4 regions of the Glaciecola sp. G7-5 genome follow, and region 2 is predicted to be linked to each of the others. Evidence: predicted binding sites of a transcription regulator. Region 2 holds the regulator's gene; each other region holds the start of a gene.
The links. The regulator FNR, encoded in region 2, switches genes on or off when oxygen is low (the NO sensors DNR and NnrR bind a similar motif). The targets are predictions, from matches to a motif close to TTGATCTAGATCAA.
Positions count from the first base shown of each region.

Region 1: a site for FNR is predicted at 6,589-6,602, ahead of AC0L6H_RS13180 (universal stress protein). Genes of this name have one in related genera too.
Region 3: a site for FNR is predicted at 6,252-6,265, ahead of AC0L6H_RS07220 (FeoA family protein). Genes of this name have one in related genera too.
Region 4: a site for FNR is predicted at 5,793-5,806, ahead of ccoG (cytochrome c oxidase accessory protein CcoG). Genes of this name have one in related genera too.

Region 1 covers NZ_CM147892.1:2,988,750-2,997,057, reverse strand. Annotated here, with positions in the region: gene AC0L6H_RS13220 (efflux RND transporter periplasmic adaptor subunit) at 1-152, opposite strand, end outside; gene AC0L6H_RS13215 (TetR family transcriptional regulator) at 348-956, shown strand; gene AC0L6H_RS13210 (endonuclease/exonuclease/phosphatase family protein) at 999-1,766, opposite strand; gene cls (cardiolipin synthase) at 1,839-3,293, opposite strand; gene AC0L6H_RS13200 (PGPGW domain-containing protein) at 3,343-3,810, shown strand; gene AC0L6H_RS13195 (hypothetical protein) at 3,906-4,169, opposite strand; gene AC0L6H_RS13190 (ATP-binding protein) at 4,333-5,811, shown strand; gene AC0L6H_RS13185 (response regulator) at 5,811-6,509, shown strand; gene AC0L6H_RS13180 (universal stress protein) at 6,688-7,122, shown strand; gene AC0L6H_RS13175 (YdcH family protein) at 7,238-7,489, shown strand; gene AC0L6H_RS13170 (ABCB family ABC transporter ATP-binding protein/permease) at 7,671-8,308, shown strand, end outside.
Region 2 covers NZ_CM147892.1:3,647,822-3,656,129, forward strand. Annotated here, with positions in the region: gene AC0L6H_RS16085 (hypothetical protein) at 1-645, shown strand, start outside; gene AC0L6H_RS16090 (hypothetical protein) at 638-862, shown strand; gene AC0L6H_RS16095 (glucosaminidase domain-containing protein) at 826-1,419, shown strand; gene AC0L6H_RS16100 (DUF2987 domain-containing protein) at 1,416-2,075, shown strand; gene rssA (patatin-like phospholipase RssA) at 2,088-3,098, opposite strand; gene ttcA (tRNA 2-thiocytidine(32) synthetase TtcA) at 3,106-4,002, opposite strand; gene fnr (fumarate/nitrate reduction transcriptional regulator Fnr) at 4,079-4,813, opposite strand; gene AC0L6H_RS16120 (sulfite exporter TauE/SafE family protein) at 4,832-5,509, opposite strand; gene ccoS (cbb3-type cytochrome oxidase assembly protein CcoS) at 5,509-5,718, opposite strand; gene AC0L6H_RS16130 (heavy metal translocating P-type ATPase) at 5,809-8,277, opposite strand.
Region 3 covers NZ_CM147892.1:1,668,506-1,676,813, reverse strand. Annotated here, with positions in the region: gene AC0L6H_RS07245 (hybrid sensor histidine kinase/response regulator) at 1-1,703, shown strand, start outside; gene AC0L6H_RS07240 (response regulator) at 1,690-2,892, shown strand; gene AC0L6H_RS07235 (aldose epimerase family protein) at 2,920-3,141, shown strand; gene AC0L6H_RS07230 (ATP-grasp domain-containing protein) at 3,099-3,977, opposite strand; gene feoB (ferrous iron transporter B) at 4,058-5,875, opposite strand; gene AC0L6H_RS07220 (FeoA family protein) at 5,909-6,142, opposite strand; gene AC0L6H_RS07215 (response regulator) at 6,425-8,308, shown strand, end outside.
Region 4 covers NZ_CM147892.1:4,775,814-4,784,121, reverse strand. Annotated here, with positions in the region: gene AC0L6H_RS21025 (tetratricopeptide repeat protein) at 1-72, shown strand, start outside; gene AC0L6H_RS21020 (thiol:disulfide interchange protein DsbA/DsbL) at 144-770, opposite strand; gene AC0L6H_RS21015 (TonB-dependent receptor plug domain-containing protein) at 944-2,848, opposite strand; cobalamin riboswitch at 2,989-3,230, opposite strand; gene AC0L6H_RS21010 (serine/threonine protein kinase) at 3,308-4,294, opposite strand; gene ccoG (cytochrome c oxidase accessory protein CcoG) at 4,287-5,723, opposite strand; gene AC0L6H_RS21000 (hypothetical protein) at 5,996-6,364, opposite strand; gene AC0L6H_RS20995 (ISAs1 family transposase) at 6,377-6,697, opposite strand; gene AC0L6H_RS20990 (hypothetical protein) at 7,066-7,332, opposite strand; gene AC0L6H_RS20985 (hypothetical protein) at 7,346-7,606, opposite strand; gene AC0L6H_RS20980 (hypothetical protein) at 7,656-8,099, opposite strand; gene AC0L6H_RS20975 (hypothetical protein) at 8,152-8,308, opposite strand, start outside.

The DNA of each region.
Region 1 (8,308 bases), 660 kb from region 2:
AAATCCATAGAAATATCAATTTTTTGTTCTTCCAGGGTCAAAATAGATACCGTCTGCGGCGGCTGTTGCATTTGGTTCGATGGCTGATTACTTGCATCATTGCAGGCAAAAACAGACATCGAAATCAAAGCGACTAGACCGTAGCGACTCAAAGAATTCATAGATAGCAACCTTTAATACCCTCAATAAAACGAGGGCTTAGCGTAAAATATAGTTAATGAAGGGAATATACATACATGCATGTATGTTGTCAATTGGCGAATTTAAGGTTATGATAAAAAAGTACTTTACATAGTGCATAAAATACAACGACATAACGAAAGTAGTAGGTAGAGCGGTAAACGACCATGCGAAAAACGAAAGAAAATGCTGAGCAGACTAAACAGGCTATCCTAGATGCAGCAATAGAATGCTTCAGCGAACATGGCGTTGCGAAGACCACACTCGAGCAAATAGCAAAAAGCGCAAAGGTAACCCGAGGCGCAATCTATTGGCACTTCACAAGCAAGCAGGATATTTTTGAAGCACTACATGACCACTTGCACCTGCCCTTTATTGAAAGTATTACCGAAGGGTTAGAAGGTGTAACGTCCAATGCCATCATACAACTTGAAAAAGTTTGTACTGAAATACTTATTGAAATCGAAATTAATGAAGCGAAACAAATAATACTCACGCTCTTTTTATTACGCTGCGACTATTCGGGCGAGTTTACTAACAGCAAAGAGCGATTTAACGAAAAGAAAAAGCTCAAAAACCTAACCTTATCTAAATACTTTGACAAGGCAAAAGAGCAAGGTATTTTGCCATCCGATACCGATTCTATGCTGCTCACCATTGGTATAAGTGCATATTTGCGCGGTATTGTGGTTGAGTATTTAGAAGATCCTGACTTATTCTCAATGAAAGATAATGCCGCCAGGCTCATCGCCCTATTCTTCGCAAATATAAAGTAAGCGATTCACGCAGCAGTAAAAAGCGTTTGTCGCCCTTTTTTATTATTCTCCATCAGGCGTCGTAGCCATTGTTAGACTGATTGGAAAATGATCAGACGAATGCACATTTGAGTGCACCACGCTATCTATAAGCACCAAACCTTTATAATAAACATGGTCCAAATGTTTCAACAAATGCTGCAACCTTGGTTTACGAAACAAGTCTGCTTTAATAAGACCGAGGGACATCGCTCGCGCATTGAAATAATTAAGCCTTTTTAGATTCCACGTATTAAAATCGCCTGCCAATAAGGTGGGACCGCTATGATAACGCAAGATCTCAAACACCTGATCTACATTAGCTTTAAACTTTTCAAAATTAACGAAGTTTATGATGTGGGAGTTTACTACCAATAGCGACTGCTTACTGTGAAGCAAAGGATAGCGTGTAGCCAATACCATTTTTTTTGTTTTTGAAATGGGTTCACTGTGTGTTGATGCCGAAAAATAGTGTTTATCACTTGCTACCGTTGAGCCTGTTTTGACGCCTGTTTCGTGCTCAGTACGCAGGTCTTTAAAGCTGCGTGCCATAATCCACTCGTGCCGCGTGGACTTTTTAAATTCAGCATCAAAAGGGGAATTTGTGATTGCTTCTTGAAGCATCACTATATTCTTATTTTTTGACATGCTTTTGAAATCTTTGTGCCACCCTACTCTTTTGCACTTAAACACATTCCACAACAATATTTCGATATTTGGACCTAAGCTAGTTTGTGACGAACAGCCCATAATCTTGAGTGATTCTACTGCGCTGTATCTGTTTTTAAGCATAAAGCTTGATACCTTTTAATACGCCTATGGAAGTGGTTGCACAGCGACAATTGAGCAAACTATGCGAGTTAATCATAGGTACGGTGAAAACAAACGAAATAGATTATTTCGAATCTTATATATCATGGGGATTTTACTCAGATCACGAGCAAGGACCATATCTGCATTTTGTCGTTTGTGTTCGAAAAACTCACTCAACTGATGGTTTAAAGACTTATCAAAGCACTCCAAATTAATCTCGAAATTAAATTCTAGGCTTCTAGCATCCCAATTACTTGAGCCTATAAAAGACCAAATATCATCAATCACCATCATTTTACTGTGGTCAAAAGGCCGTTCATTTTTATATATCTTGATACCATGCTCGATGATGCGTTGAAAGTTTGCCTGCATTACCCAATCCACAAAAAGTACATTACTGCGCTTAGGAATAATAATTTCCACACTAACGCCACGAAGAGCGGCCGCATGTAGCGAAGTCATTAGGGTTTGATCCGGTATGAAATATGGCGTCATTATTTTCACGCTTGTTTGAGCGCAAGCCAAGGCATTTATGAGTGTCCAACGTATCTTGTTATGATCTTCATCAGGCCCATCTTCAATAACTCTGGCAACTACCTTGCTTTGCGCCACTTGTTTATCTGTTTGTGTTACATAATTTGGGTAATGAATTAGCTCACCTGTAGCAAAAAACCAATCCTCCATAAATACTTGGATTATTTGATCTATGACCGGGCCGGTGACCTTAAAGTGGATATCATCTATCGGATTTTTTGCCGAAGCAACCAAGTTGTTTTTACTAATATTCATGCCGCCTACAAAGGCAACTTGGCTGTCTACACAGAGTATTTTACGGTGGTTACGCAAATTAATAAAACGAAGGCTACTAAGTGAAATCGCGGGCAAAAAACGTGCTGTATTGATGCCATGTTTTTTCAATGCTCTATCTGACTTTCTCCAGCTATAGCTGATCCCAATACCGTCAAGCAAAACCTTAATCTGAACGCCGCGTTTATGGGCATCAACTAAAGCATTTACAAATTCACGTCCAAGAGAATCATATTCAAAGATATAGCTAGACAATAAGACATAATCCCTTGCGCTTCGGATTGCATCAATCATTGCTGGGTAGGCCTTATCACCATTGATTAGGGGCTCGACTTCATTTGCAGTAAGGTAATTTAAGGGATGAATAGCATAGCCAGCATGCATTGCACGTTGCCATTGACTAGGGAACTGATGCAACTTGTGATGCACCTGTTGTGGCAAAAGATCTTTTTTAATTGTCTGAGGGTAGATTCGTTGTGCCGAACGTTTAATTCGGTTTATCCCAAAAAACCAATAAAATAAGCTACCCAACACTGGTGAAAATACGACTAAACCAATCCAAGCAAGTGAGGTTCTTTCATTTTCTTTGAACAGCAGGATGTGTAATGATGCGACTATGGACAAGCCAGTGTGCAAAACGAGAATGATGCTTATCCAGTAGAGATAAATCCAGTCAAATATTGCGTTATATATTTGCATTGCACCTCCTTTTGGACAGTTTATATTAAATAGATGACGGAAACTAAACGTGCTGAGTGAATATTACAACAACATTGCGAATTATTTAAGCGAGACGCTAGGCACGACCGTTATTCTTGTCATTGTGGTAAGCACAAGTCTTTTATCACTCGCCTACCTCATACTCATGGGCTACGTTATTGCGAGAATGGAAAGCACCTACTTTATACGAAAAGACAAAACAGACGCAAAACAAAAAGTGGTGCACCCTAATCCTGAACGAAGGCTTATGCGAACTGGTTTTACCCTTGCTGTTGAGCTAGTAAAAGTGATTATTGGTCTTTGTTTATTAATCGCAGGAATAATAATGCTGGTTTTGCCTGGCCAAGGCATTATTACCATACTGATAGGTTTGAGCTTGCTCCCTTTCCCCGGTAAAGACAAGTTAGTCAGCAAATTACTATCTAAAAAATCGGTGCGGGCAAGTTTAAATTGGCTTCGCACTAAGGCAAAGAAAGATCCATTTATTTTTGATTGAGACAACACAATTAGGCCAGCGTCAATAAGTTGAGCTGACCTAGATAAAAACCCTAGCCATTAACATGCAATGTTATAGCTTTGGTTTAACGCTTGTTACTGCTGCTCACGCTGAGGATGGTCTTCAGGCATTGCTACCATTACTTCCTGCATCAATACACAAGTGCCTGTCACTTCATGTCCATGCGGCGTTGTAAAAGTCACCTGCTCTCCTTCGCTCTTATCAGCGCATGCCTCAATGGCTTCTTTAGGCGGCCCTCTGCGGTCGCCTTGTTTAGAGTTAGCAAGAAGCGTATTGCTCAACAATAAGTTTGTGGCGACTAAACTTACTAAAATTAGGGATGTTTTTTTAACGTTCATAGTATATGTTCTCCAAATCAGTTCTCACAGACTATCTGTGACCTTTTAACTGTAGGAGAAAGTTAACATCAAAAAGTAGAGGAAATGTGCAGATTTGAAGGATTCTAAGTGTATTCGCTTCTTATCGCTAGTCTCTTTGAATCGCTCTGGCTATACTTAGTTCATGAAATTATCTACGAAACTTTTTTTGACCTTACTAGCCTTAACCGCTGCAATGTTGTTATTGGCGATGGGCTTAGCACGTTATAGCTTCCAACAAGGCTTTCTTGAATTTATCAGTGGCATGGAAAACGCACGTTTGCAAAGCATATCTCAACAACTCGTTGAACAATACGAAAGCAATGATCAGCAATGGACATGGTTACAAGAGCAAGGTTTAGACAGTCTTGCTCAAGCAGGTATAGCAAGTAGTCGCCCGCGGCCCAGACCTGACGACTTTCCTAAAACTCGAAAACCGCCGAAAGGTCAGAACCCGATGGACGGTTCGCAGGGACCTCGTCGTGGCAGGCCAACAGAGCCACCACCGCCAAATATGCGCCAAAGACCAAGTTTTGCTAGTGGGCCCGCAACCGCAGTATTTGACCAAAACGGCAGCTTTATTTCAGGCACTGATAAAAGTGATATTGAACGTGCATTATTTGTGGTCCCACTTTACAGCAATAATCGTAAAATTGGCGAGTTACGCAGTTGGCCTACTGTTGAAGGTAGTTCAGAATTAAGTGGCTTATTTGCACGTCAACAATTTTGGTCAAGTATCAGCATAGTTATTTTTTGTGTGCTATTAGCAGGCGCGCTTTCTTGGTTGCTCGCGCGGAAATTACTTGTCCCTATCCATCAATTAAGAAACGCAATTGCAAGCCTTAATGCGGGGAAATATGGCCAAGAAATTAATTCATCACGCAAAGATGAATTAGGCACCTTAATGGCAAATGTAGATAGTTTGAGTCAAACCTTGGATAAAAATCGCAGCGCTAAAAATAGAATGTTTGCCGATATATCTCACGAACTACGCACACCGTTAACCGTGCTCTCTGGTGAAATAGATTTGCTAAAAGCGGGTATTCGCCCCTTTAATAACGAGAATCTACTATCTCTAGAACAAGAGTCCAATAGGCTATGTCATTTAGTCGATGATTTGTATCAGTTGTCATTGTCAGATTTAGGTGGCCTGAAATACACTTTCGTCAGGCATAACTTTTCAGACTGTTTGCTCAAAAACGTTGATGCCTTTATTCAGCGCGCTTTGCAGCAAGGGATTGAATTACAGACCAAGATAGCGCCCAATATATACTTTTCTTTTGACGAAAAGCGCATGGAACAACTCATTTCTAATTTACTGATGAATGCGATTTCCTATACCGATTCGCCTGGTATTATTGAAGTTAAGCTAATAGCTGATGACTCAAGCATTATACTTTCAGTCAGCGATAGTGCACCTAGTGTTAGTATAGACCAATGCGAACGCTTGTTTGATCCTCTATACAGAATGGATGCTGCGCGCACACGCAGAGAATCAGGTGCGGGCTTAGGTTTAGCTATCGCTAAGAATATTACGACCGCCCACCATGGCACTATAGAAGCATCACCTTCAAGCTTAGGTGGTTTATGTATGTTACTTACTTTTCCTAAAACGAGCACCTAATGAACGTAGACAAACAACACATTCTTATTGTCGAAGATGAACCCAAAATTGCCAGTGTATTAGCTGAATTTTTGCAAGCCGATGGGTTTGCTACCACTATTATGCATGATGGCCTGCATGTGGTTGAGACGGTAAAGAAACAAGATTTTGACCTGCTAATTTTGGACATAATGCTCCCACATAAAGACGGCTTAACGATATGCAAAGAAATACGTGCTTTTAGCGAATTACCCGTATTGATGTTAACCGCGCGCATTGATGAAATAGACCGCTTAATGGGCCTAGGTTTTGGCGCCGATGACTATGTTTGTAAGCCTTTTTCTTCGCGCGAAGTAGTTGCAAGAGTACAAGCAATTTTGAGGCGTAGCAAAAACCAAAATGTAGCAAGCCAACAAAGCCAAGATATACTTTCATACAAAAATATTAGTATAGATATGGCGCGCCATGTGTGTAGTGTCAATGACACAAAAATAGAGTTAACACCGGTCGAATTTAAATTATTACAAACCTTGATTTCTAAACCGGGCTTTGTGCACTCTCGCGACAAACTAATGACAAGATGTTACGACGATTCCCGCATCGTCAGCACGCGCACAATTGATAGCCATATGAAAAATTTACGCCACAAACTTGCCAGCGATGAACAAACAGGCAGTCTGCTTCACTCGATTTATGGCGTCGGCTATAAAATAGAATAATAAGGTTCACCATACATCCTCGATTTTTGCACCTTTACTGCACATTTGATTGCTACTCAGGTTAAATATCAGTTGGAGCTTGACCCATATCAATGACTTTTCTAGCATTGTTGCTATTATATAACTGTGTTCAATCAATCCCATGTTTATGTAGTCTTGGTAATACGGAGTATTTGCTATGAGTAACTATAAAAATATCGTTGTTGCAATAGATATCAACGCCGAGCATGAAAGCGTAATTAAAAAGGCATTATCTGTTTGTGACTCACCTGAAAACTTAAGGCTTGCCTACGTTACCTTGCCAACATTATATATTCAGCCTTATTTTTACGGCATCGATTACGCCGACATCGATGATTCAGGCAGAATTGAAGAAGCCAGAAAGCAACTTGAAAGTATCGCTAATAAATTTGGTATAAGCCAAGATAAGGTTCACTTGAAAGCTGGGTCTGCGGCAGATGAAATAAAGCAATACGCTGACAGTGTAGACGCAGATTTAATTGTAATTGGTACGCATGGTCGCAGTGGCATCAAACTGTTACTAGGCTCTACTGCTAACGCAGTTTTACACGGTGCGAAACAAGATGTTCTCGCAGTTAGAGTTTACGAGTAACACTAGTTTCTAAACAGCTGTTAGTAGGGTCCGAGTACAAAGCAAAACGGTTTGTTCGGCCTCTATTAATTTAAAAAAAATAAAACACATCACACCCACAAAGGAATTAAGCATTATGCAAATTGAAAAACATACTCTGTTAAATGAGTTTCCTGATCACCACCACACAATTAGACATTTAAAGATGAACGATGCGCATTTTAGCAAGTTGTTCGATAACTACCATGAAGTCGAAGGCGAAGTACATAAGCTCGAACAAGACAACTCACCCGTAGAAGATGAGTACCTCGAAACCTTAAAAAAACAGCGCTTAAAACTCAAAGATGAGTTATTCGCTATGATCAAAAAAACCGAAGACGCTATTTAGTTATACGCTCGCGCCGTCACTATTACTTAGCTAATAGTGACGGTCTAAAACAAAACACCTCAATCACTCACTAATATTGCAAACCCGACTAATATATTTGCCTTCAAACTAAGGCCATATCATGTATATTAGACCCATCTCGTTTGTAAACTTCGTTGTATTTATTGTATAGGCATATTAAGTGCGTTCACCTCGTTTTCCTGTTAATGAAGAAGCTAGTTTTAACTGGCGTGTCTTAAAAAAACTTTGGCCTTTCTTAATCGAGTTTAAAGCTAGAGTTATGTTGGCAATTAGTTGCTTGATTGGCGCTAAACTTGCCAGCGTTGCCTTGCCGTTTATCCTTAAACATATTGTCGACAACCTCAATATAGAGAGCACTAGCGAAACGCTTTTGGCCGTTGTGCTTTCGCTTATTGTTGCTTACGGCGCACTGCGCTTAGCAAATGTGCTATTTGGTGAAATACGCGATACCTTGTTTGGCCGCGTGACCGAGCGTGCAATGCGCCGCATCGGTTTAAAAGTATTTAACCACCTGCACAGACTCGATTTAAACTTTCATTTGTCACGCCAAACAGGCGGATTGTCTCGAGATATAGAACGCGGTACCAGCGGCGTTAGCTTTTTAATGCGTTTTATGGTCTTTAATATTGTCCCCACCCTGCTTGAAATATCGATGGTGGTCGCGGTGCTTTTTTATAACTACGGGTTTACGTTTGCGCTTGTTATTGTGCTCGCGGTTGTCAGTTATGTGACCTTTTCAGTAAAAGCAACTGATTGGCGCACCAAGTATGTTAAAGAGCTTAATCTAGCTGACAACAA
Region 2 (8,308 bases):
TGGCGACTTGTGCTCGCTCTTGCCTGCATTTGGGCCGTCACATTTACGATATACATGCTTTATCTTGATGCATTTGAGATCAACGACGTATCTCTACTTATTTCGCCTGATACGCCGTTAACACCTACACAACAGCTAATGATAGAGCTTAGCATGGCCTTCGCACTGGCACCTTTGTGGACGGGTGTGTCAATGCTCGCTATAGAGACCTTGCGCAAACGCTCTGTGCCCATTACTAGTATTTTTCAATACTACAAAATTTTACCGACGGTCGCTTTAGCGGCGATTTGCGTTGATATACTTTTTAAATTCGGTTTTGCTTTATTATTTATTCCTGGTTTTTATATTTTTGCAGTCACAAGTTTCACCCTCCCATTGATTGCCGATAAAAAGATGTCGCCCCTCACTGCGATTATGAACTCCATCAAGATGAGTAACGTATATCTTGGCAAGATGATGCAGCTGTTTTTGTTGTTTTTAGGTATGCTGGCGATCGTTGTTATTAGCCTGGGTTTTGCTTATTTATGGATAGCGCCATTTTATTTCAATGTGAAAGCCATTCTGTATCAAGACCTCTTCTGCGACGAAATAGCGCCAGCAAAAGATAATAATTCCCCAACAGATAGAGGCGTATTTAATGCATAAGTTTAAAATCATATCTATTGCGCTTGCGACGGTCATTATATTACTTCTTGGTATATTTTTTATGCAACCAGAACCAAGTATTGTAGAGGATATTCCTATCGTGGAATACGCTAGCGAACCGGTGCCCAATTTTAATGAATACGATCAAGTAAAAGAAAAAAACGCGCTTTTTTCTCTTATTTGGCGCCCGCAGTTGATGCGCAAAATGAGTACATAAGAACTATACGGCAATTTTTACAGGGGCTGCAGGCTAAACAACTTGCTGGCGAAAGCTTGTCAGAATATCAACAAGAAGAATTGGATTGGTTGATAGAGGAATACCGTGTAGATACAGAACAGTCAGTTGATGCCATGTATACTGAACTCTTTCGTAAGATAGACATCATTCCCAAAGAACTCGTGTTGGTCCAAACAGCAAATGAATCAGCATGGGGGACATCACGCTTTGCCACTAAAGGTTACAATTTTTTCGGATTGTGGTGTTTTAAGAAGGGATGTGGTTTTGTGCCTCGACAACGTAATGATGGTGCCGCACATGAGGTTGCGAAATTTGACGATTTATCAAGTGCGATGTATTCCTACATGCGTAATTTAAATCGTCATCCTGCCTACAAAGATATGCGCCTTATTCGTCAAAAATACCGGAATAGTCAAAAACCAATTACAGCATATTCTCTAGCAGAAGGACTCACTAAGTACTCTGAACGTGGAGAAGAATATGTCGATGAACTTCGGGACATGATCCGAATCAACCAGGAACTGATCAATCCATGAAAATGATGCAAATAAAGATGGCTAGCTTAATGTTAATGTCAACTTTGGCCTTAAGCCTTTCAAGCAATGTATACGCAGAAGAACTCCAAGTTGCTTATAAAACCTTTTATAGCCATGTGCGAAAATTGGATTCAGACGATACCAATGCTTTACAATTTGCTTTTGGTTTTATGAATATACACAGTAAAACCTTATGTGAGATCCAAAGCGCTAGAATTAGCACACAAAAACAGCAAATTCCTATACAGCTTACACCCGAGTATAGGTTTACATTACCATCAGAAAAAGCCTTACGTCTTGCAGATGCTATCGTCATCATGCAATTAAAAGAAGCGGCGAACATTTGTGATATTTCTGTACAGCTAGAAACAAAAGCTGAATATCTGCATGAAAGCTATGATCGTGACGAACTGCAAATGTTATATCAGCAATATACAGAATTTTTCGATAGTGTCGGCGGCTTCATGTCATTTATGATGCCGAAGGTCAGTGGCTTAACTTTTCAATTTGCTGATAAAGAGTTGCAACACGATCTGGACAACGGCATGAAAATAAGTAATGGAAGCTTAACAATAAGTGCAGATGAAATTGATAGCTTGAAGTTGATTAAGTTACCTAAGGCGCCCATGCGTATAACAGCGAAAACAACAAAATAATAGTTAACGGGACTATTTAGTCCCTTTGTCATTATTTTGTGGCGCCAACTCAGGTGCTATAGTGGGTTGTTCACCTGGGGCAATGTTTGCTGGGTCTTCACCGCGCTCCTCGAGTTCGTCTTTGACTTTGATATTCAATTGATATTGAATTTGTTCGGCAAGCCTATACACCGCATCTCGTCCTTCTTTAGACATTTCTTCAGCACGGTGGAATTCAAGCAAACCGACATCTCTTAATTGAGGCTCAATAAGTAAATCCGGCGGATCGCCACCTAAACGCGAGCGTGTGACTCTAGCTTGAAGTATTTCTAGCGAACTACTCATTACACTGACTATGCCTGGCGCTTGTTTTTTATTTGGTTTCGGGTCAGGGGAAAACCATTGTTTCATAAAACCACCGCTAGCATTACTCAAAAAGCGGTCTGTCTTTTGTTGATTAACCTCATGATCATGTTCAAAATTTTCAATCAACTGTGGCCTGAAATCAGCACTAAGATTGATGGCAATAACAAAGTCCGCACCTAACTGACGACATTGGTTTACCGGAACGGGATTAACTACAGCGCCATCGACCAACCATCTACCTGCATGCTCAATCGGTGGAAATAACGCTGGGATGGCACATGACGCTTGGATAGCATCGCTTATATCACCTTTGTTGAACACCACCTCTTTGCCAGAATACAAGTCGGTAGCCACTGCTGTGAATGGTAACTTCATCTCTTCAAATGTAGGAGCGCAAAATTCTTCTTTGTGCTTGGTAAATACTTTTTGTCCGCTGGCAATACCGCCTCGCCTAAAGCCCAGTCCTAATAAGCCAAACACTTGCCAGTCAGTAAGTGAATATGCCCATTCCTCTAACTCATCTAATTTACCGCTTGCGAATGCAGAGCCTACATATGCACCAATTGAACAACCGGCGACGACATCAATTTTAACCCCTAAATCCTCTAGGGCTCTGATGATTCCAATGTGCGCCCAACCTCTTGCTGCTCCTGCGCCTAACGCTAAGCCAATTTTCATGTTTACTCTACTTTAATTCTATTATTGAAACCAGATCGTCAATATCTTGAGATTCTGCTTTAGGCAGTTCAGGCGTATCAAATGCGATGTCGCCTTCACCATTTATTCGTGTTTGTACACTAAGGTCTGTAAAGTCAAACAAGGTCTGATCTAACATATGCGAAGGCACAATATTTTGCATTGCTTTAAACATAGATTCAATGCGTCCTGGGAAGCGTTTTTGCCAATCTTGCAACATTAACTTAATGTTTTTGCGTTGCAAATTTTCTTGCGATCCACAAAGATTACAAGGAATGATAGGAAAACAAAGCGTATCTGCGTATTTTTGAATATCCGCTTCAGTACAATAGGCAAGGGGACGAATAACAACATGCTCGCCATTGTCACTTACCAGTTTTGGTGGCATTGACTTTAATCTTCCACCATAAAACATATTTAAAAACATGGTTTCTAACATGTCATCACGATGATGACCTAATGCTATTTTCGTTGCTTCCAACTCTTTCGCTGTACGATACAAAATACCGCGGCGCAGTCGAGAGCACAGTGAACACGTGGTTTTGCCTTCAGGTATTTTGTCTTTGACGATTGAATAAGTATCTTCTTCAACAATCTTATATTCAATCCCTAAGCCATCTAAATAGTCAGGTAGAATGTGCTGCGGAAAACCAGGTTGCTTTTGATCGAGATTGACCGCTACTATGCTAAAAGAGATAGGGGCGATGCGTTTAAAATACATTAATACGTCGAGTAGCGTGTAACTATCCTTGCCGCCCGATAAACAGACCATGACCTTGTCACCGTCTTCAATCATATTAAAGTCAATGATTGCTTTACCGGTCTCGCGACGAATACGCTTTTGAAGCTTATTAAAATTGTATGTAGATTTGAGTTTAGCTGACATGAGCACTTCACAATAACGAAAAACCTGCTAAGTATACAGCAAGCTTATTCGTTATTGCATCACAATGTGGGGATATTTAGCCTACTGCGGTAAACGCAATATCATTTTCTGGAATACGTTGCTTTATTCCATCAAAATCAATAATGCTAATTAATTTACCGTCGACTTGGATTAGGTTTTCTTTTTGAAAGCGCGTTAACAAGCGAGAAATCGTTTCTACCGTTAAGCCTAAATAATTGCCAATTTCGTTTCTTGTCATCGACAGATTAAATTGTTTGGCTGAGTAGCCTCGTTCATCAAAACGCATCGATAAATGATTAATAAAATGCAATAAGCGTTCTTCAGCGCTGCGCTTACTCAATAACATAATTAAATTATGATCATGTTTAATTTCTGAACTCATAAAACGCATTATTTGTTGACGTAACTTAGGGTAATTACTCGAAACTTCTTCTAAGGTTTCATAAGGCAATTCGCATACCATGGCTGTTTCAAGTGCTTGGGTATAGCTTTGGTGAACTTCGTCTTTCAAGGCATCAAAGCCGATAATATCGCCAGGGAAATGGAAACCAGTAACTTGCTCAATGCCGTTTTTGTCACTTATGTAGGACTTAAATGAACCAGAACGTACCGCAAACAAAGAATGAAACTTATCGCCCGCATTAACCAACTTATCATGCTTTTGCAGAGGGCGTTTACGTTCAATAATATCATCGAGAGAATCTAACTCATGTTTATTTAAACTCACTGGAAGACACAAATGACTGAAAGTACAACTCTGACAATGTATTGATAACTCTTTATTTGACATGGGCTCTCTGCTGTTTTGCTATTCCAAGTTTGTTATACCTTGAAACAAATCGAAAATCAAAATTATTGCAAATAAAAACAATAAACTGGCAATCGTAAGTCGCGTCGCTTTGTGTTGCAATATCGGAATAAGGAAACTAGCTCCTAAACTGCTCGCAACCAAAGCGGGTAATGTGCCTAAACCAAAACAAAGCATGAACAATGCGCCTTGCACTAGGCTGCCACTGGCCAGTGACCATGTAAGTGCCGAGTAGACTAAACCACACGGTAACCAGCCCCAAATCATTCCGTAAAGTATGGTGTACCAAGGACTTTTAAATGGGATTAATTGCTTCGCAATTGGGGCTAAATGCTTCCATAGCTTAGCACCTGCCTTTTCGAAATAAATAAGACCTTTGTATATATCACTGATATAAAGAGCAAGTAGTAATAAAAATATAATGCTTAAACTTTGCAATATCAGTAAGCCTGTAACCACACTCGATGAGAAAAGGCTACCCAACCAACCCGTGAGTGCTCCAGCAATAGTGTATGAGAAAATACGCCCAGCGTTGTAGCTCAGAATATAGGGCGTGTGTGACGTGTTTTTAGGTACGGCAAAGGTAAACGCGCTTGCTATTGGTCCACACATGCCTATACAGTGGACTCCACCTGCGAGCCCAATAAGAAATGCCGAAAAGTAACTAAATTCAGACACTATTGTTTGCTTTCTTTGTCTGTTGTATTGTCTTCATTTGGTAGGTTATTCGCTTCTTTATTTTGTTTAATATCATCATCAAACAGTATGCTGTAACCTTGCCTTTCTAAATCATCAAACTGATTTGATTTAACTGCCCAAAAAAAGATGCCTATTGCGATACCAACAATTATTATCGCCAAAGGAATTAATACATAAATGATACTCATCACTGATACCTTGTTGTTACTTTTTATGTAGATGGATAACATAAAAAGCATGTTATTTATCATACCTTGTGTATTTACTACTTGGCTAGCTTAGCGCATTAAACGTGTTGAATTATATACCACAACAATCGAACTAAGCGACATACCTAAAGCCGCTTGCCATGGCGTTAGCCAACCAACAACTGCAAAAGGGAGAACCAAAAAATTGTAAGCTAAAGCCCAAGCAATATTTTGCTTTATTTTGGACTTTGTTCTCTTTGCCATGACTAGTAGGTCAACAACTGATTGTAATTTTGGATTTAGTAATACAATATCGGCCGCATTTTTAGCAAGGTCTGAAGCGTTGCCTACCGCAATGGATACGTCAGCTGCTGCCAATACGGGAGCATCATTGATACCATCACCCAGCATAACAACCCGTCGTTCTTTCGCCTGAAGTTTGCCGATGTAATTTAGTTTTGCCTGAGGGGTACTATCCCCAACAGCATTGTAAATGTTTAATTCCTCTGCAACTTTGTTGACATTAACTTGAGTATCGCCACTTAATATAGTGAGTTCATGACTGCCTAATTGACTGACAATACCAGAGGCGTCTTTGTGTACTGTGTCGCTAATCCAAAATGCGGCTATTAGGGTGTCACTTGTACTTAGTAACACATTCGCACCCTCAACTTGATTCATAGCACTTGCAGAATTCAAAGCGTTTATCATTGGCAGTATCATGGCTTGGCTACCCAAAAATAGTTGTTTATCGTCAAGCTTTACCGATATACCTTCACCTATTTTAACGGCGTATTCACTTAAGTTAAAATGTGTCGCACTGTAGGCTTGGTCATCACGCTGATGAATATATTGTTCAAACGCTTTTGCGATAGGGTGCTCTGATCTGGATTCTATGCTATTTACCATAGCCACAATATATGACGCTAGTTCGTGTTCTGGCACATCAAAAATGTCTTTTGAAGGGGGATTTATCCATTCTTTGTTAATTGAGAATTTGCCTTGGGTAAGTGTTCCCGTTTTATCAAAAATAATGTCGGTGGTTACAGTGAGTTGTTCAAGTGCATCAGCACGCTTTAGTAAAACGCCCATTTTATTTAATTTTGCCATCGCGCACGTTATCGCCGATGGCGTGGCTAAACCTAATGCGCAAGGGCAGGTCGCTACAAGCACAGATATAGTAATCCAAAAAGCATGATCGTTACCTTGAGCATACCAATAAAAATAGGTTAAGGCCGAAATTGCTAGAACCGCGAAAACAAAATAACGAGAAAGCTTATCTGCAGTGGCCGCAACTTTTGGTTTGCTCGCCATGGCCATTTCTTGTAAGCGAAGAATTTGATTCATCATTGCATATTTAACAGGAGCTTCAACACGCATTATGATGGAACTATGTTGATTTAAGGTCCCTGCATAAATGCGTTGCCCAATCGTCTTTGTAACGGGTTCAAACTCACCGGTTAACATCGACTCATCAAAGTAGCTCTGGCCTTCAATGATGTCGCCGTCGATGGGCACGGTTTCTCCTGCTTTAACAAGTACGATATCGTCTTTGACTAACTGTTTGGCAATTACGCTGGTAAATCCATCTTCGGATTGTTTTTGCGCGGTTACGGGGATCAGTTTGAGCATATTCGATGATATTAAGGATGCTTTATGACGTGATCTATGTTCTAAGTAGCGACTTATCGTTAAGAAGAAAATAAACATGCAAATAGATTCGAAATAAACCTCGCCACTACTTTTATTGACAGCTAATACACCAGCAATGTAAGTCGCCATAATGGCTATGGTCACAGGTACATCCATATTCACGGTTTTTGCCATCAGCGCTTTAAAAGCGCTTAAATAGAAGATGCTGCCAGAATACAATACGACGGGTGTCGTTAATAACAAGCCTACAGCATTAAAGTAGGCTACAGCATCTTCTTCAATATTCCCCAAAATATCGAAATATTGTCCCATGGCTAGCATCATCACCTGCATAGTCATAATACCGGCAAGGCCTAACTTTTTTAGATATGATTTTTGTTCTTTCTTGAATGATGCTTCGTGGACGTCTGGTTGAAAGGGAAGGGATTCATAGCCTATCGATTTTAGCCTAGTTAAAATACCCGATAATTTGACAACATCGTTATCCCAATTGATCACCGCTCGGCGAGCCGATACATTTACCGAAACTTGTTTGATACCCGCTAGTTTTGCTAGTTGTTTTTCAATTAACCAAGCACACGCTGCGCAAGTAATACCTTCTACAGTCAATTGAATTGATTTGTGTTTGCCTTCATCAAAAACAAACTCTTCTTGTAGCTCAGGCTCATCATATACAGCGAGTTGTGACATCGTATTATCTAGCGCTGTATCGCCTTTGGCCGCGGCTTCAGTTCTAAATTCGTAATAATTTTCTAAACCATTATCTACAATGGCTTGTGCCACAGCTTGGCAACCAGGGCAACACATATAATGAGTTGTAGATTGAAATGAAACGGGGAATGATTCACCCTCAGTATTGGGCAAACCACAGTGAAAGCAATGTCCCGGTGCGATATTGATGCTCATTAACTACTCTGCTCAACGATGTGAATTATTG
Region 3 (8,308 bases), 2.0 Mb from region 2:
AAAATCATTCACTCACCTTTTCATTTCGTAACGTCGACCAAAGGTATATAGAATATCGAGATTCTATTTCTCAAAATGGCGAACGGATTTGTTTGTTTATCGACGAATCGTCAATTATGTTTTTGCATGAGCAGCTTGAACTCGCATACAAAGAATCACTCACGTTAAACCAAGCTAAATCTAGTTTTTTAGCTGCCATGAGCCACGAAGTGAAAACACCACTTAACGCAATGTTGGGCATCCTAGATTTATGTTTAGCAGACAAAAAGCTTGCCCAATCTGAATACATTAAACGCTTAGATCATAGTGGACAACAGCTTCTTCGATTGGTCAATGACGTATTAGACTACACGAAACTTGACGCAGAAAAGATGTCTTTAAATAAGGTCACTTGTAACCTTGCTGACGTTTTTGGACAAGTGCTAGCTAACCATCAAGCCAAGGCTCATGAAAAGTCGATACACTTGTCGCTCAGGCTGTCTGATAAGCTACCGCAATTTGCCTCAATTGACGACATTCGCCTATCACAAATATTAAATAATCTCATTAGCAACAGTATTAAATTTTGTCCGCAGGAACAGGGCGAAGTTGAGCTTAACGTAGAGTTTGACAACGACAATCATCTACATATCGAAGTGAGTGATAACGGAATGGGTATTTCTGAAGAGGCGCAAAAGCATATTTTTGATAGCTTCTCTCAAGCTGATTCTCAGATCCATCGCAATTTTGGTGGTACAGGTTTGGGTTTGAGTATATGCAAAGAACTATGCGAACTGATGGGAGGCGAAATAAACGTGCATAGCTGCATCGGCGAAGGTAGCAAAATGCGTTTAATTATCCCAATTCAAGTCATTGAAAGCGCCCCTGCTATACAACATATGCAAAAAAACGCAGCGCACAAAGAATTAAGCGCTAAATTAGCTTCAGTAAAAGTACTTTTTGTGGAAGACAACCCCGCCAATATGTTTGTACTAAAAGAACAAAGCAAAAAGCTTTCACTCGATGCAGATTTTGCTGATAACGCAAAAAGTGCTATAAAACTTTGGCAGAAAAAACATCATCAGTTAATCATTAGCGATTATCAAATGCCAGATAAAACAGGCGCGCAATTAATTCAGATAATCAAAGCACTAGAAGTTAAAAAATCAATCAGTGGCCATAGCAAAATGTATGTGCTTACCGCCGACAAAACCTTAGATTGTGAGCAGGATTGTAAAAAATCGGGGGCCGATGCCGTCATTATGAAACCGCTTAAGCTACAAGGAATTGCTGACTTAGTTTCACAACAAATCAATAAAAGCGAGAGCTTTGCAACAAAGATAAAATCGATTAGTAGTCAGCCTGCCAGTAAAGCGTATTTTGATAGTTCCGCTCTAGACTCCATTATGGGCGAAACTGATGTGTCAGAAAAAGTAGAGTTTTTATCTTTATTTGTCGAAAATATGGAAAAATCGAAAGCTGAACTTAAACAAGCTATACTATTAAATGATATGAAAATGCTAAGTGAAATAAGTCATCGTATGAAAAGTAGCGCGAAAATAATTGGCGCACAAAAATTATGTATGTCATGCGAACATTTGGAAATGGTATCGCGAGAGGAACGCAATAACTCAGAAGTAGAACAAACACTATCGTCTGTTATTCAAGATCTTAATAATTCGTTGAGTGAAACAACCGATTGGGTGCAACATGCAAAATGCTAATAAAAACTACAAAATAGTTTTATACGTTACTGACTCTGAAAATGATAAGTTTATCTTTGACAAAGTCAAAAAGCACTTTAATGATTGTTATGCGTGTAAAAATGTAAAAGACTTGTGCCGACACTTAGTTAACCAGTCTGTGCCGAAGGTTATTTTGATGACTGGCGATAGTCTAGAACATAGCATGTTTGCTTACTATAGAGCGATAGACGCAGTGGCAGACTATACTTTATGTGATCACAAGGTTGTTGCACTGGTTCCATTAAAATACGAATCGGATGCTTTTGATGCACATCGATGCAACGCTATTGACGATTACTTAGTCTCTCGCCCTTTATATGAATCAAATCGGATTATTCTGATATGCGAGCACTTACTGATCGAACTTGGGGTCACCCTGCCCTTTATGCACCAGCGTAACATAACGCAACGGCTGCAAGATAACACAAGTCCTGAGTTCTTAACGTTAATGAACAAACTCTTGGAAAGCAAAGAAAGCCTCGAGCAAAACTTCAAGGAAAGCGTAGCTGAAATCGAAAAAGCCTTAGACGACGCGGCGATAAAAATACAGAAACATCAAAATGCATCACTGGATCTGGTCAAACTAAAGGAAACCCTTGCCAAAATAAAATCGGATGACATACGTCCAAGCTTAATCAGACTTCAAGAAAAAGCGATTGGCTTGCTGAACTCAGCAATTGCCTTCGAGCCCCCTGTTGAAAATGAAGAGCAAGACGTCCCCGACGAGCATCCTGAGCCCATGTTCAATAGACTTTATCAACAAGACATTCAAAACGACGCTGCTTCAGAGAAGCAAAGGACCATACCTAAAGTACTGTTGGTAGAAGATGATGTAATTAGCCAGCAACTTACTTTGAGAATTTTAAAATCTCTCAATATTAATACCGAGATTGCGGTGTCTGGCAGAAGAGCACTTGCTAGCTTAAATAGCATAAAATACGATTTGGTATTAATGGATGTGAATCTACCTGACACTAACGGCATCTATATAGTTGCACAAACCAGAGGTGAAGACCATCTCAATCATGACACGCCCATTATTATGCTTACCGGAAATAAGCAGAAAGAGACTGTCGCAAATGCTGTAAAAAATGGTGCCAAAGGTTATATAGTAAAGCCAATTAGGAAAAGTACTATCCAACAGCTATTAGATAAACACGTTGGATAACAAGCTTCCGCTAAGGATAAGTAAAAAATATATTTTGGCGCTATTATAGGTCGCTTCTCAAATCGTATCGCCAATATTAAGTTTGCCCTAAATGCTACTGAATATTCCCTTGCTAAAAACGACGGCGACAATCATTTGCATGGGGGTATTCAAGGTTTTGACAAAAAAGTGGGGGTAGTAACCCCATTTGTTAGCGAAAACAGTGACTACTTACTTTCTTTTGATTTTGCACGCTGCACAATTGCTTGAGCAAAGCGTTTTGGAGACTCCTCATCCATATTGAAATACAAAGAAGGCTCAATTAACTCAACTTCAATGATAGCAAATCCTGCTTTTGTTTCGAGCATATCTATACGTGCATACAAAGCATCCTCTGGGAGCGCTTGTAGGGTTTTTTGCGCAAGTGTGAGCATGGCGTCACTAGGTTCAACACTTTTTAATTGTCCCCCATGTTCCTCTTGTACTCGAAAATCTCCAGTGGCAGGGAGTTTGTTAATGCTATGGCTGTATTCACCCGCAAAATAAAACAACGAAAATTCACCTTTCTCCACTATGTTTTTTTCAAAAGCTTGCACCATAATTTCACGATTTTCTAATTCGTTTTTAATGTTTTGTTGCTTAAACAAAAAGTCTTCTTCGGTCAATCTATAGGTGAAATCAGCATTGGCGCTAACCAATGGCTTAATAATGATTTCATTCGTAGCAAAGTGACTAAAGCAAGCTAGTATAGCTTTGCTGTCAAATCCGTTAAGCCAAACCGTGGGTAATATTGCGACACCTTTGTCAGCTAAATCTCGCAAATATGATTTAGATACATTCCATTGCATTAATGACAAGGGGTTTTCTAATACCGCTTTGGAGTTATCGATTTTTGCAAGTGTTTGCATGAATGAGTCGCAAAATGCTTGGTAATCCCAAGTACTTCTGACGACCACTACGTCATACTGATTATAGTCGACCGTTTTATCATGCCAAGAAACATCAGTTGTTTGCCAGTCTAGTTCAGCTAAATAAGGCTTTACTAAGTCATCATAAATAAAGAATTCTTCTAAATTATCGGTAGTTAAAAATGCACAACGACCCATTCAGGTTCCTTGAAAGGAAATAAGTTAGTTATATAGACTAAGTGAAAAATGTACTTGGGTCGAGGAGAAAACAAGTAAAATTAAGTAAGGATCCAATAAGCAATTGAGCCAAGAACATATGCCAAAAGCCCATAGCCTACAAAAACGCCCCATGAATAGCGATTCTTAGCTGTTTCGCCTTTGAGGGTGGCGACTGTTGCGACACATTGCAAAGCAATAACATAAAAAACCAGTAACGCAACGCCCGATGCTAAAGAAAAACCATCAGCTTGCATTTGTTCGGCCAAGCCGATGATGTTCTCGTCAGCATTCTCTATGCTAAACAGTGTACCTAACACACCCACAAAGACTTCTCGCGCTAAAAACGAAACTAAGATGGCAACGCCGTAGCGCCAATCAACACCGAGGGGCGCAAAAATAGGCTCTAAAAATTGCCCCATTGCAGCTAAATACGAAGCATTTAAATCGCCGTTACTTGGAAAATAACCTAAGACCCAAATGACAACCGATACGGTAAAAATGATAGGTCCCGCTCGACGCACAAATTGTTGAGCGCTGTTCATTGTTTTATAGAACAAAGGCCGCCAATGAGGTAAACGATATGAAGGTAATTCTAAGATAAAGGGTAATTCGTTTTGCTGGTCGGTCTTTTCAAGCCACGTATTTAAGAGCTTACTGACCAATAGAGCCGTTAATATGCCACCAAAATACAGTAAAAAGAAAACCGCCCCTTGTAGATTAACCCATCCATTTAAATAGCTCACTTTTGGTACAAGTACTGCAACCAATAGCGCGTATACAGGTAATCGGGCTGAGCAAGACATCAATGGTACGGTAACCATCGTAATTAAACGTTTTCTTGGTGACTCAATAGTACGAGCAGCCAAAATCGCGGGAATAGCGCAGGCATGCCCTGACAAATAGGGAATAAAACTGCGGCCAGACAATCCAAATACGCTTAAGGGCTTATGACATATAAGAGCTGCTCGCGCCAAATAACCACTGTCTTCTAACAAGCCGATGATAAGCGTCAACACCATAATTTGAGGTACAAAAACCAAAAATGCACCAACGCCACCAAAAATCGCATCATTAACAAAATCGTTGAACATACCTTGGGGCAATATCGCTGAAACTTTAGCTCCAGTCCAACTTATTGCGGTTTCAATACCATCCATCAACGGCACTGACCATGTAAAAATACTCTGGAATAAGAAAAACATGATAATTAAGAATACGAGGCCACCGGCAATATTATTGAGTAAAAAGGCGTCGAGTCTATTTTGTTGTTTAAGGGCGATATCTTGCGAAATACCATGTTCTTTAGCGAGGGTCTTAGCAAAACTTATAAATTCACTTTGCTCAACACTTAGCTCCCCAACTTTTGCATTTTGCGGGTTGCTAGCATGATCTTTCAGAGCTTCGGTAAACTCAGCAACACCTATCAATGTTTTTGCCGACACCGCGTACACTGGTGAACCTAGTTGCTCGCTGAGCTTTTGAACATTGATGCTATGTCCAAAGCGGCTAAGTTGATCAATCATATTTAGTGCAAAAATGACCGCTTTATCGTGAGCTTTAGCCAACTGCTGCACTTGTAAGGCAAATACCAGCGAGCGCTCTAATTTAGTCGCATCGAGGTTACAAATAATAAGTGAAGTAGATTCATGCTCCATAGCAACATGGAGTTGATTGATAGCAATGGTTTCATCAGTAGAAATGCTAGAAAGCGAATAGGTACCAGGAAAATCCACCAGCTCAAACTCGCCAAAGCGCCCTGTTTTGAGTTCAACGGTGACACCAGGGAAGTTTGCGACTTTTTGTTTTAAACCCGTTAATTGGTTGAACAACAAGCTTTTGCCTGAATTTGGCTTACCCACTAGTATGATGCGCTGCATGTTAATGACTACTTTTTGTGAATCTAGGCTTATTTATGAGTGAGTATTTACGCTAATATTTTGCGCTAAATGGCGGTCAAGTGAATACACGCAGTCTTGAATTTGAACTACAAGCGGACCATTAAAAGGGCTGCGTTTTATACATTTAAGAGGCTCGCCTGGCACAAAACCCATTTCATTCAAGCGCGTTTTTATAGGCCCTGTTAGGTTCTCGTCAAGCTTAAATAGTATGGCACTGGTTTTTTTTGGCATTTCCCATAGGGTCATCTGTATCTACCTGTTGTTACAAAGCGCTGTTTGTGAATGATAATAGTAATGGTTCTCATTAGGTAAATAAAGGTAAATTTGTTCCTTGCTCGATGCTTGTGGCATTTATATGATCCAAATCAATAGAGATTGCCAAGCCATATTGCGTTTATAGATCTTATTAAACGCCTCTGTCCGCCGATAAAACTAAAACAACTATTTTCATCGAGTGCATAACTAATGTATGTTAGGCATGATTAAACAGCTAATTAAGATAAAAAATACATATATAACAGGTGCATAGTGGAATTTTCAGAAACCATTAACACTATAGGCATTACCACTTACTCCCTCGTATTTTGCCTATTAATATGGTTATCAAACCTGCACAAATCAAAATATGCAGCTACTTTTTGGTGTTTGGCGGTTTTAACGGTTTTAGCTGGCCGAATATTCTTATCATTTCCTGTCGATTGGTTTCCTCAACAATACAAGCTAACAATTTACGCGACACTTTTAAACCTAGAAAAACTGTGCCTAATTCTTGGTTTCTATAAAGTATTCGATAAACCCTTCACGGCAAAAATAATACGACGCTTGCTTACTTTCTTTGGTTTGGCCATCGTTGGTATTGTATTTTTGAATCATGTTCTATCTAGCGCAAATCTATTTGCAATATGGTTTGCACTATCGCAAACATGCGCTTTGACTTTTATAGCCTGGCTAATTCACAAACATGCGTCTGCATGGTTTGGTCGAGTTAAAATCATACTCCCCTTTATTTTGGGCGCTTACGCATTATTTTGGCTCTCATTTCCTTACGCCCTAACAAATGATACCTACCTCTCTGTTGGTTTTATAATTGGTAATTGTTTGAATATGTTGAATTACGTATACCTAGCTTATGTGCTTCTTCTACAATTTAAATCACAATTGTTGCACGCTGAAGTTAGCGCCCGGAACCTCGCGCATGAGGCACTACAAGCCAATAAGGCTAAAAGCGAATTTTTAGCAAACATGAGTCATGAAATCAGAACACCAATGAACGGTATTATCTCTATGCTGGGCTTACTGAAAGACTCGACTTTGAGTGAAAAACAAAAATATCAGGCAGATATCGCTTATAAGTCGGGTGAAAATCTAGTTACGCTTATTAGTGACATACTTGATTTTTCAAAGATAGAAGCTGGAAAAGTTGAGCTAGACAAAGTGCAATGCAACCTAATAGAGCTATTTGAATATGCCGTTGGTTTAATGCAAAACACGATAAGTAAAAGCGATGTTGAACTTATTCTCGATACAACCGAGGTTGAATTCACTTTAGCGACTACCGACCCATATCGTCTAAAACAAGTGCTAGACAATTTAATTAACAACGCGGTTAAATTTACACACGAGGGTGAGATAGTAGTAACGTTAAGTACGGTGATTGAAAAAGGACAATACTATTGTCGCTTTTCAGTAAAAGACACAGGCATAGGTATTGAAACATCTAAATTAGACCAAATTTTTAATTCCTTTGAACAAGCAGATTCTTCCACCACCAGAAGCTATGGAGGCACAGGTCTGGGCCTAACAATTTCAAAAAGTTTGAGCACTTTGCTTGGTGGCGAAATATCAGTTAGAAGCGAAATAGGTAAAGGAAGCTGTTTTACGGTAACTATTCCGATTGAAAAATATGGTAGTAAATACCTTAACACTTCTCCCAAGCGAGAGCAGAAATTAAGAATTTTAGTTATCGATAGTAATCTTACTAGGCGCAATGTCACGTGTCGCCAGCTAACTAAATGGGGCTATATAGTGGCGGGCGTTAGTTCTGCACAAGACGCCCTAAAAACACTAGGGAGTGGCGATGGTCAATTTCAGATAGCAATACTAGAATTTGAACTTGAATGCATGAATGGTGGGCAATTTGCAAGATTGCTTCGCGCTAAACCCCAGTATAAAAACATGAAGTTAATCTTACTGACAAGTGAGCTAAATATTGAGACTTCAGATTCAATTACTCAGTCAAATTTCTCACACATTTTATCAAAACCTTTGCTTCCGTCTCAGCTTTTACAAGCAATAAATAGCAAAGACATTTGTGAATCAAACCATCCCTTAATATTTAGTGATGACGACGTTTCAACTAAAGTGTGGCAAAAAAATCATTTACTGTTAGTAGAAGACACCGAATTAAATAGG
Region 4 (8,308 bases), 1.1 Mb from region 2:
CAAACAAAACAAGAAATCAACTTACAACTCGAGCAAGCAAAACCTGAATGGATAGTACCAAAAGGGGAGTAAGAACAAAAAAGGGCAGCGCTAAGATGCGAGATTTTCATTGCACCTTGTCACTGCCCTGATAATGCTTCTAGTTATCTTTGTTTTGTTAACCACACAACTAAATTAACCATATCGTCGGTAGACATATCGTTGGTGAACTTCACTTTATACTTATCATTTACTATAAAAGTAGGTACTCCACCAAGAAACTGTCTAAAATCGTCTATGTTTTTGTTGTTACGTTTTACCAAACTATTAATGCTAAAACTTTGCGCAAGTTTATCAAACTGCTCAGCGTCAGCGCCATTTACGACAAAAACACGACGTACATCATCGAAACTACTGATCACAGCACGTTGTCTATGAATATAGTTAAATATCGCAGTATTGTACTTTAGCTCATCTTTCATGGCACGACCTACCATCATGGCCTTGGTTACGGCATCTTGGGTATCACGACTTGCAAACCCCATGAAGTTAACATGTACTTTGGTGAATTTGGTTCCCTCTGGCAAATTTGCTTTAAACTGAGCAACGAGTGGTTCGTATTGGAAACACGCTGGACACCAGAATGAAAAATATTCTTTTACCACAGGCTTTTTAGAGGCTGTTTCGCTGATGACCTCAAAGTGCTTGCCCTCTTGCCATAATTCTACTTGAGCGCTAGCTTGTAAAGATACCATAAGGCCTAATACAAGCCCTGCTAAGATTTTTTTCATGCTTATTTCCTACATTAATAAGGTTTGTTGTTGACTACGTAAAGCGTCACAAGTTCAGTTCATTTTATTCTGCGGGCAAGAATACCACACACTTTGGTCACTGCAAGTGCTCAGATTTATCGGGCACTTGCTGTAAAACTATGCAAGTGCCGAGATTTATGATTCTGCGTCGCCTACCAGCTGTAATTTATACTAGCAAGTATTCTTTGTCCGTCGGTATTGTAGCCAAACACATCTTCATATGCGTTATTTAAAGCATTCGACACGCGTACATTCACATCAATGCTTTCATCATAACGGTATTGGTAATTTGCACTTAGCAAGAAATAAGCAGGCAAACTAACCACTTGTCCGGCCTGAGAAGGGGGGAAGTAATTATCAAATTTTGTGCCACTATAATCGGCCTGTATATAGACTTGGTGTGATGGGTTAATCTGATAGCTCGTATTAAGTGACCCGGTGTGCCTAGCGCGTCTTAACTCAATACTGTCGCCTTCTGAAGCATCTACATAGCTGTATTGCAGTTGCCATTGGAGCTTAGCATAGTTACCTGAAAGGCTAAGTTCTATGCCTTCTCTGCTGCTTTGTGAGCTTGCGTTTTGGGCCGTAAATTGACCGCTGTCGGGAAGAAAAACAAAGCCTAAGATTTCATTTTTCAGGCTCGCGTCAAACCAATTTATTTGTAAGGTAAATAAGTCAAAAGCACCTTCTATGCCGATTTCGCTACTTTTTTGTTGTTCAGGCTGAAGATTAGGGTTACCTACAAACGAATTAGGAAAGTAACCAAAGCGTTCTACAAAACTTGGGTTTTTGATAGCCTTACCTTGAGACACAAAAATCCGCCAATCTTTATATATATCGAAACTTGCGCCCACCCTATAACTACTTGCATCCGCGAAAATATCGTTGTTGTCGTGCCGGTAGCTTGCGCTAAGTGTAAGTTGTTTAGTAAGGGCGTATAGCCCGTCACTTACAATTGCCCACGTATCATTGGATTCTTGTTGATTGATAAGGCTCGCAGTGCTTGGTCCTTGTTGGCTAAAATCTTCATTAACCCCTTCAAGGCCTATGTTTAACCACTTGTGATTGCTAAACTCAAAACGATTTGACCACAACACGCGTAATTTTTCACCTGTCGATGAACGTTCAAACTGCTGGTTACTGAAATTATCGGTCTCTTGTTTTGAGTACTGCAGGCTTAATAACTGTGAGTAAATACCATCTTTTTTACCCGCTTTAACGGGTGCAAAATGCCAATTGATACCTAAAGACGTATGTTTTCCTTTTGCTTGAGCGTCGCTATCACCAACGAGTCCTGTGCTAAAATCATAGCCATCAGCATCGCTTTTATAATCAACTAATCGGGCTTGCAACTTTATGCGGTTGAAGCTATCAATATCGTAATGAATACCGCCGCTTAGGCTAGTGTTTTGATATCCGTCTTTTTCATCACCCTGGCGACTAATGTTCTCACCATCGGTTTTATAACTTGAGGCATTTAGACTAAAACCTAATTTTTCGCGTTGTTGTGACACGCTGGCACTGATTGTCTTTGTACCTTTGTTTCCATAAGCAATACTTGCATTCCCTTGGATTTGCTGGCTAGTAGCTTGTTTTGTGCTAATGCTAATAATTCCGGCAATCGCATTTGACCCCCAAATTGCACTCTGCGGGCCGCGAAGCACCTCTATACGTTCAATATTCGCGAGCAATAAATGTGAAAAATCGGTTAAACCAGCTTGACCACCGTCGTTTATTTGAACGCCGTCTACCAATACCATTACGTGATTGCTCTCAGTCCCTCTAAAGCGTATTTCACTTAAACTGCCACTACCGCCGCTTTGGCCTAAATTCACACCAGCAACAGTGCGTAGCAGTTCACTTAGCGTGAGCGCTCCTGATGCTTTTATTTGACTTTCGTCTATAACAGTAACTGACCCCGCTATTTGACCTATTGCAATTGGCGCATGGGTTCCTTCAATGGTGATAGTTTCAATTTTAGGAGTGTTTTGTTGTGCGTGCGCACAGATTGATAAGCTAAGCAGCGCTGCTATAGCCAAATTTGTTTTATGCTTCATAATATTCCTTGTAGGTACTCCGCCCGAGTACAACATATAAAGTAAAGGTAAAATGTTGTTAATACCTTTACTGGCTGGCTGTTTTCTAAAACAGCTTACATACCAAGGTGGGGTAAGTGGCGCGGCCAAGAACTCATGCTTGTATGCTATGGAGTTAGGCCGGTATCCGGGCTCACAATGTACTTAACAATTCCTTCCCATGAACATGTCACAGTGGATGACACATCGATGACTAATTGACATCGACGTAAATGTTAAGCTCATCTGCTTAGCAGATGAATTGCTTACCGTTGCGGGGGCAGCACAGGTATTAAACCTGTTTCCCGTTTAACAAAAGCGTAGATATGTATCTCGCTTTGGCACCTAACTCGGGCGCTACTATAACGAGATTAGAAAAAAGTGCTAGTACTTATGATTATAAGATAGCTAATAGAGCTCACCTGCATAAAAAAGGCACAATTAGTATGAAGGCAAGCGGATTGCAGGTTGCTGTAATGCTGACATTTGCTCTTTAAGCGAGAGTATTTGGTTTTCCCAATATTTGTCTTCGCCAAACCAAGGAAAGGCGCGCGGGAATGCTGGGTCTTGCCAACGCTTAGATAGCCACGCCATATAATGAACCATACGCATAGCACGTAAAGGCTCGATTAACGCGAGTTCTTGGGTATTGAATTCGTTAAACTCTTCGTACGCTTCTATTAAAGTATCTAGTTGTATTTGTTGTTGTGCTGTATCACCGGCCAGCATCATCCATAAGTCTTGAATTGCAGGCCCTGAACGGCAATCATCTAAATCTACGAACATTGGGCCGTCACGCCACAAAATATTGCCAGGATGACAATCGCCGTGAAGGCGTATATGCCGAACGTTACCTGCGACGGCTTCATATTTACTCTCGGCCAAGTCGCATACGAGGTCTAAAATCGTAAAAAAAGGCGTATGAAGATGATGTGGGACTAGTTCGCTGTGTTTTAATGCATTACTGGGCTCATGTAAAAACTCAGCGACGTTAATACTAAAGCGATGTTTAAAGGGTTTTTTAGCACTCGTTGCATGAATACGACCAATAAGTCGGCCCATCCATTCAAGTTGGTCTAGGTTGTCGACTTCAAATTGCCTGCCACCCACCGACGGAAATAGGGCAAATCGATAGCCATCATAGCTATGAAGACTTTCGTTATTAAATTTAAGCGGCGCGACAATTGGCAGTTCATGAGAGTGTAATTCAAACGAAAAATCATGCTCTTCACGTATTTGTTCGTTAGTCCAGCGCTGTGGCCGATAGAATTTTGCAACCATGCGCCCGTGCTCTTCAGTGTTAAATTGATAAACACGGTTTTCGTAACTATTTAAAGCAAGCAGCCCTGAGCTTACATATATCCCAAGGCTTTCAATCGCATCTAAAATGAGCGAGGGGGTGAGTCCTTCAAAGGTGAAATCAGACACCGGTAAAGATAAATGTGCTTGGTTCTTCCACTTCTACGATGTCACCATTAACTGACGTTGTTACTTTAAAGTAAATCTTTTGGGTGCCTTCTTCAAGGTTAGATGGATCTACCGCAATACTGATAGGCAAGGTATAAACACCACCGCCAATAACGGTAATACTGTTATCGCCAATATATTTCGGATCAGTTAGACCAAGAACCTCTACGTCATAGGTTTGCTCAATTTGACTCTTATTTAGAATTTTAAGTGTGTAGACATTTTCAATGAGGCCTTCGTTTGTCTCGCGATCTAAGGAATTACGATCACGTATAATATCGACTTCTAAGGGAACTCTTGAGGCGATATCAAATACTAATAAGCTGGTCATGACTAGCAACACCACAGCATAGCCAACAAGCTTGGAGCGCACAATCTTTGTTACACCACCCGCTAATTGATGCTCAGAAGTAAAGCTTATTAAGCCTTTGTCATAGCCCATTTTATCCATTATGCCATTACATGCATCTACACATGCGCCGCAGTTGATACACTCATATTGCAAGCCATTACGTATATCGATGCCGGTGGGGCAAACCTGCACGCATAAGTTGCAATCGACACAATCGCCTAAGCCTTTATCGTGGGCTTCTTCTTGGCTTAACTTACGAGAACGAGGGCCGCGTTGTTCGCCGCGACTCGCATTATATGAAACGGTAAAGGTATCTTTGTCGAACATCGCTGATTGGAAACGAGCATAAGGACACATGTGAGTACACATGACTTCGCGCATGTAGCCGGCATTTCCATAGGTACATACGGTAAAGAAAATAACCCAAAATGCGACCCAAAAGCCGACGTCAAAAGTGAAAAAACCAATAAACAGTTCGTTTACCGGCATAAAATAGCCAACGAAAGTAAGTGACGTGAGTAAAGCGACTGACACCCATGCGATATGCTTCGCAGCTTTACGTAAAAACTTGTCGACGTCCATTTTTCGTTGGTCTAGTTTAATGCGCTTATTGCGCGCCCCTTCAAATTTTTCTTCAAACCATATGTAAATCCACGTCCACGTGGTTTGGGGGCACATAAAGCCACACCAAACACGACCCGCAAAAGTGGTGATAAAAAACAGAGCGAAAGCCGACACGATTAGAATGTAGGCGACGATGGTTAAATCTTGTGGCCATAAGGTAAGGCCGAAAATATTGAAGCGTTGCTCGGCTAAGTCAAACAAAATTGCTTGTTGGCCTTGGTATTGTATCCAAGGAGCTAGCGCAAACATACCTAAAAAGATAATACCAAAAATACGTCTAAAATTTTCAAAGGCACCTTTGACTGAGCGCACATATATACGGTTACGCGCAGAATAAGTTGGTTTGGTTATTTTAACCGCCGATTTTTCTATTTTGGTTGGCGTAATGTCTTTAACGTTAATTTTGTCAGTCATGCCCTGTAAACCTGTTTCTGGCGCTACTAAATCATTTTTTCTAGTATAACAAAATCGAAACGATAAAAGTTAACTGAGATCAATAAAGCCGATCTTCCGCAGCCATTTTAAGATTAAATGTTCTGATACTTTTTTCCCAAACAATCAATGATGCTAAAAAGGTACGCTACACAAAGCCTTTTCTTGCATAGTAGATCACAGTAGTAGAGCCGCCTAGGGTTTTCGTTTTTTTATAACGCATGCCATCGGCGTTGCCCCCTTGGCTTCAACATTTATGATGGGTGTTTTGGTGATTTTATTTCTTTTATTGCAAAAAATGTGCATTTGACTAACAAGGGTGAAGCTAATAGCAGGGACAACGCAAACGAGATGCCGTAGTACCAAAACTCTTCTCCAAAAAAATAGACCATATTCAGGATGCCAAGCTGAGTAGAAAAAAGAACAGACATCAAAATACCTAGAATAGATTTTTTAATTGACATTGGCTGAAAGACACAAACTAATCCAGTTAAAAGAAAGCCTAAGTAAGCGATAAACGCTACCAAATCTGACACCATAAAAGTCGCGTAAAGGTGAACGAGCTTCTCAACAGGGAGATACAAAATAATAATAAAATAAAAGATCCACAATATATTTTTCATTCCCAATCTCCCTTAGAAAATTAGTTTATTTTTTGCATCACAAGCAATGTCTTGTAACCAGTTAATAAAGCATTTTTGTATGGCATCGGGCTCAATCCGCCTTAACACGCGTACAATCGTGTAATGCTTTGGGATACCATTTTCAAAAGTTAAATATTGCCTTAACCAGTCCAGCTTAATGCAACCAAATTGCTCTATATCCTCCCAACCTTCAGCACCAGTATGAACCGCGCTGACCGACAAGAAGAGAACTTCTTTTAACTGATGTCGTTTGCAACGTTCTATTCTAGGATCTTCAATTTCAGAAAAATGTTCAATAAATGTATTTTTCATACTCGACAAACCTTCTTAATTGTTTGACGATCTGATCCTCAACTACACGTTTAGTTCAATTTATAATGAACTTGCCCTGGCTGATTAGCAAAGCAAATAGTGTTATCGCTTGACTCGTATGAGTATAGTTAGCTACACTTCGTTGTAACAACTGACCCTATTTTCACGCGTGGCATTGCGTCCCCTGAAAGTAGGGAGAAAAAGCCGACGAAAGTCGGTTTTTTCATTTTAGGATAATGATGAATGAAAACACGGATATACGTTGACGGATACAATCTATATTATGGGTGTTTAAAAAACACGTCATACAAGTGGTTTACGTAGGTTGCCCATATCATCAAAATCGTACGCTACAGCAGGCGGGACACCTAGCCACCAATGACGGCCTTAATTCTCTCTAAAGCAATATTCAAATCATCATACGCTTCATCACAGCCACCAAAACTGATACTGCCATTTTCAGAAGGTAAATTTATTCCAATTTCACAATCAGAGGCTATATAGACCTCAAACAATCCAACGTTTAATTCGACAGAATACCATTGCCCATCTTCATCGCCTTTGTAGAATGTGAACTCAAGACTTTTCGAATCAAAAAGGTTTTCTACCTTATTTTTAAACTCATTTACTTGCATGATTTAAATCACCTTATCTTGATAGTGTCACTTTCCCATCGGCTGATATTTGAAGAGTACCCTTATTAATTTTTGCCGTGATACTTCCATCCGAATGCCTTATCACACTATCACTCCGAGGACCATACATTCTGCCATCAAAAGCCTTCCCAGGATTTGCAGCTTTTTTAACGCCGCTATGCGCATCTTCTACTCTATCAACTATTCGATTAACCTGTTTCAGAGCGTCATCAGCATTTTTTGCATTAATTTTCCCTATGTCGCCAACGATCATCTTAATCCTATCTCCTTTATTCAGTATTCCCTTTGTAACATCAAACTAATCAGTCCAAGCCAAGAAGAACTCTTTTCCGTTTATCACTAATTGAAATATTAGATACAAACAGCCCGAAATCAAAATCCTCATCACCAATAAATGGTGTCGGGTCGTCCAGGAATATTTTTGAACTATCTAACACGTAGATAAAGCGAGCGATTTCTTTTCCAGCCTTTTCGACAGTAAGGAGCCTTTTACTAACATCACCACGAACAGTGACGACCACATCATCAGTCAGAGGAATGCATTGATCTCCAATTCGGATAAACAACCCCTGACCAAATTTGTAAAGCGCCACAAAAACAGCGGACAAAATGGCAAATATACCTTCCGTACCGGGAGGAGCATTACCACCTAAAACATTCCGTGACTCTATCGTAAACGTACCTTTAGCATGATCATACTTAGCCAACTCATCGTACTTATCATTAGACTGCAACCAAATCATCACTTCTTCTCCTAAAGCCCCAAATCTTTACCACCGGTTCTAGTTGCGCTCTCGATTATGTCATCCCACGATTTTCCCCGGCCTCTGAGATAATCAATTGAAGGGCCAAGTTTGTCCCCATATTTCTCCATGTTTCGAGCGTAGATTTTTTCGAGCATATCTGACGGGGTGAGGTTTTTATACTCAACACCCAATGCGCGCCTCTCGGCATG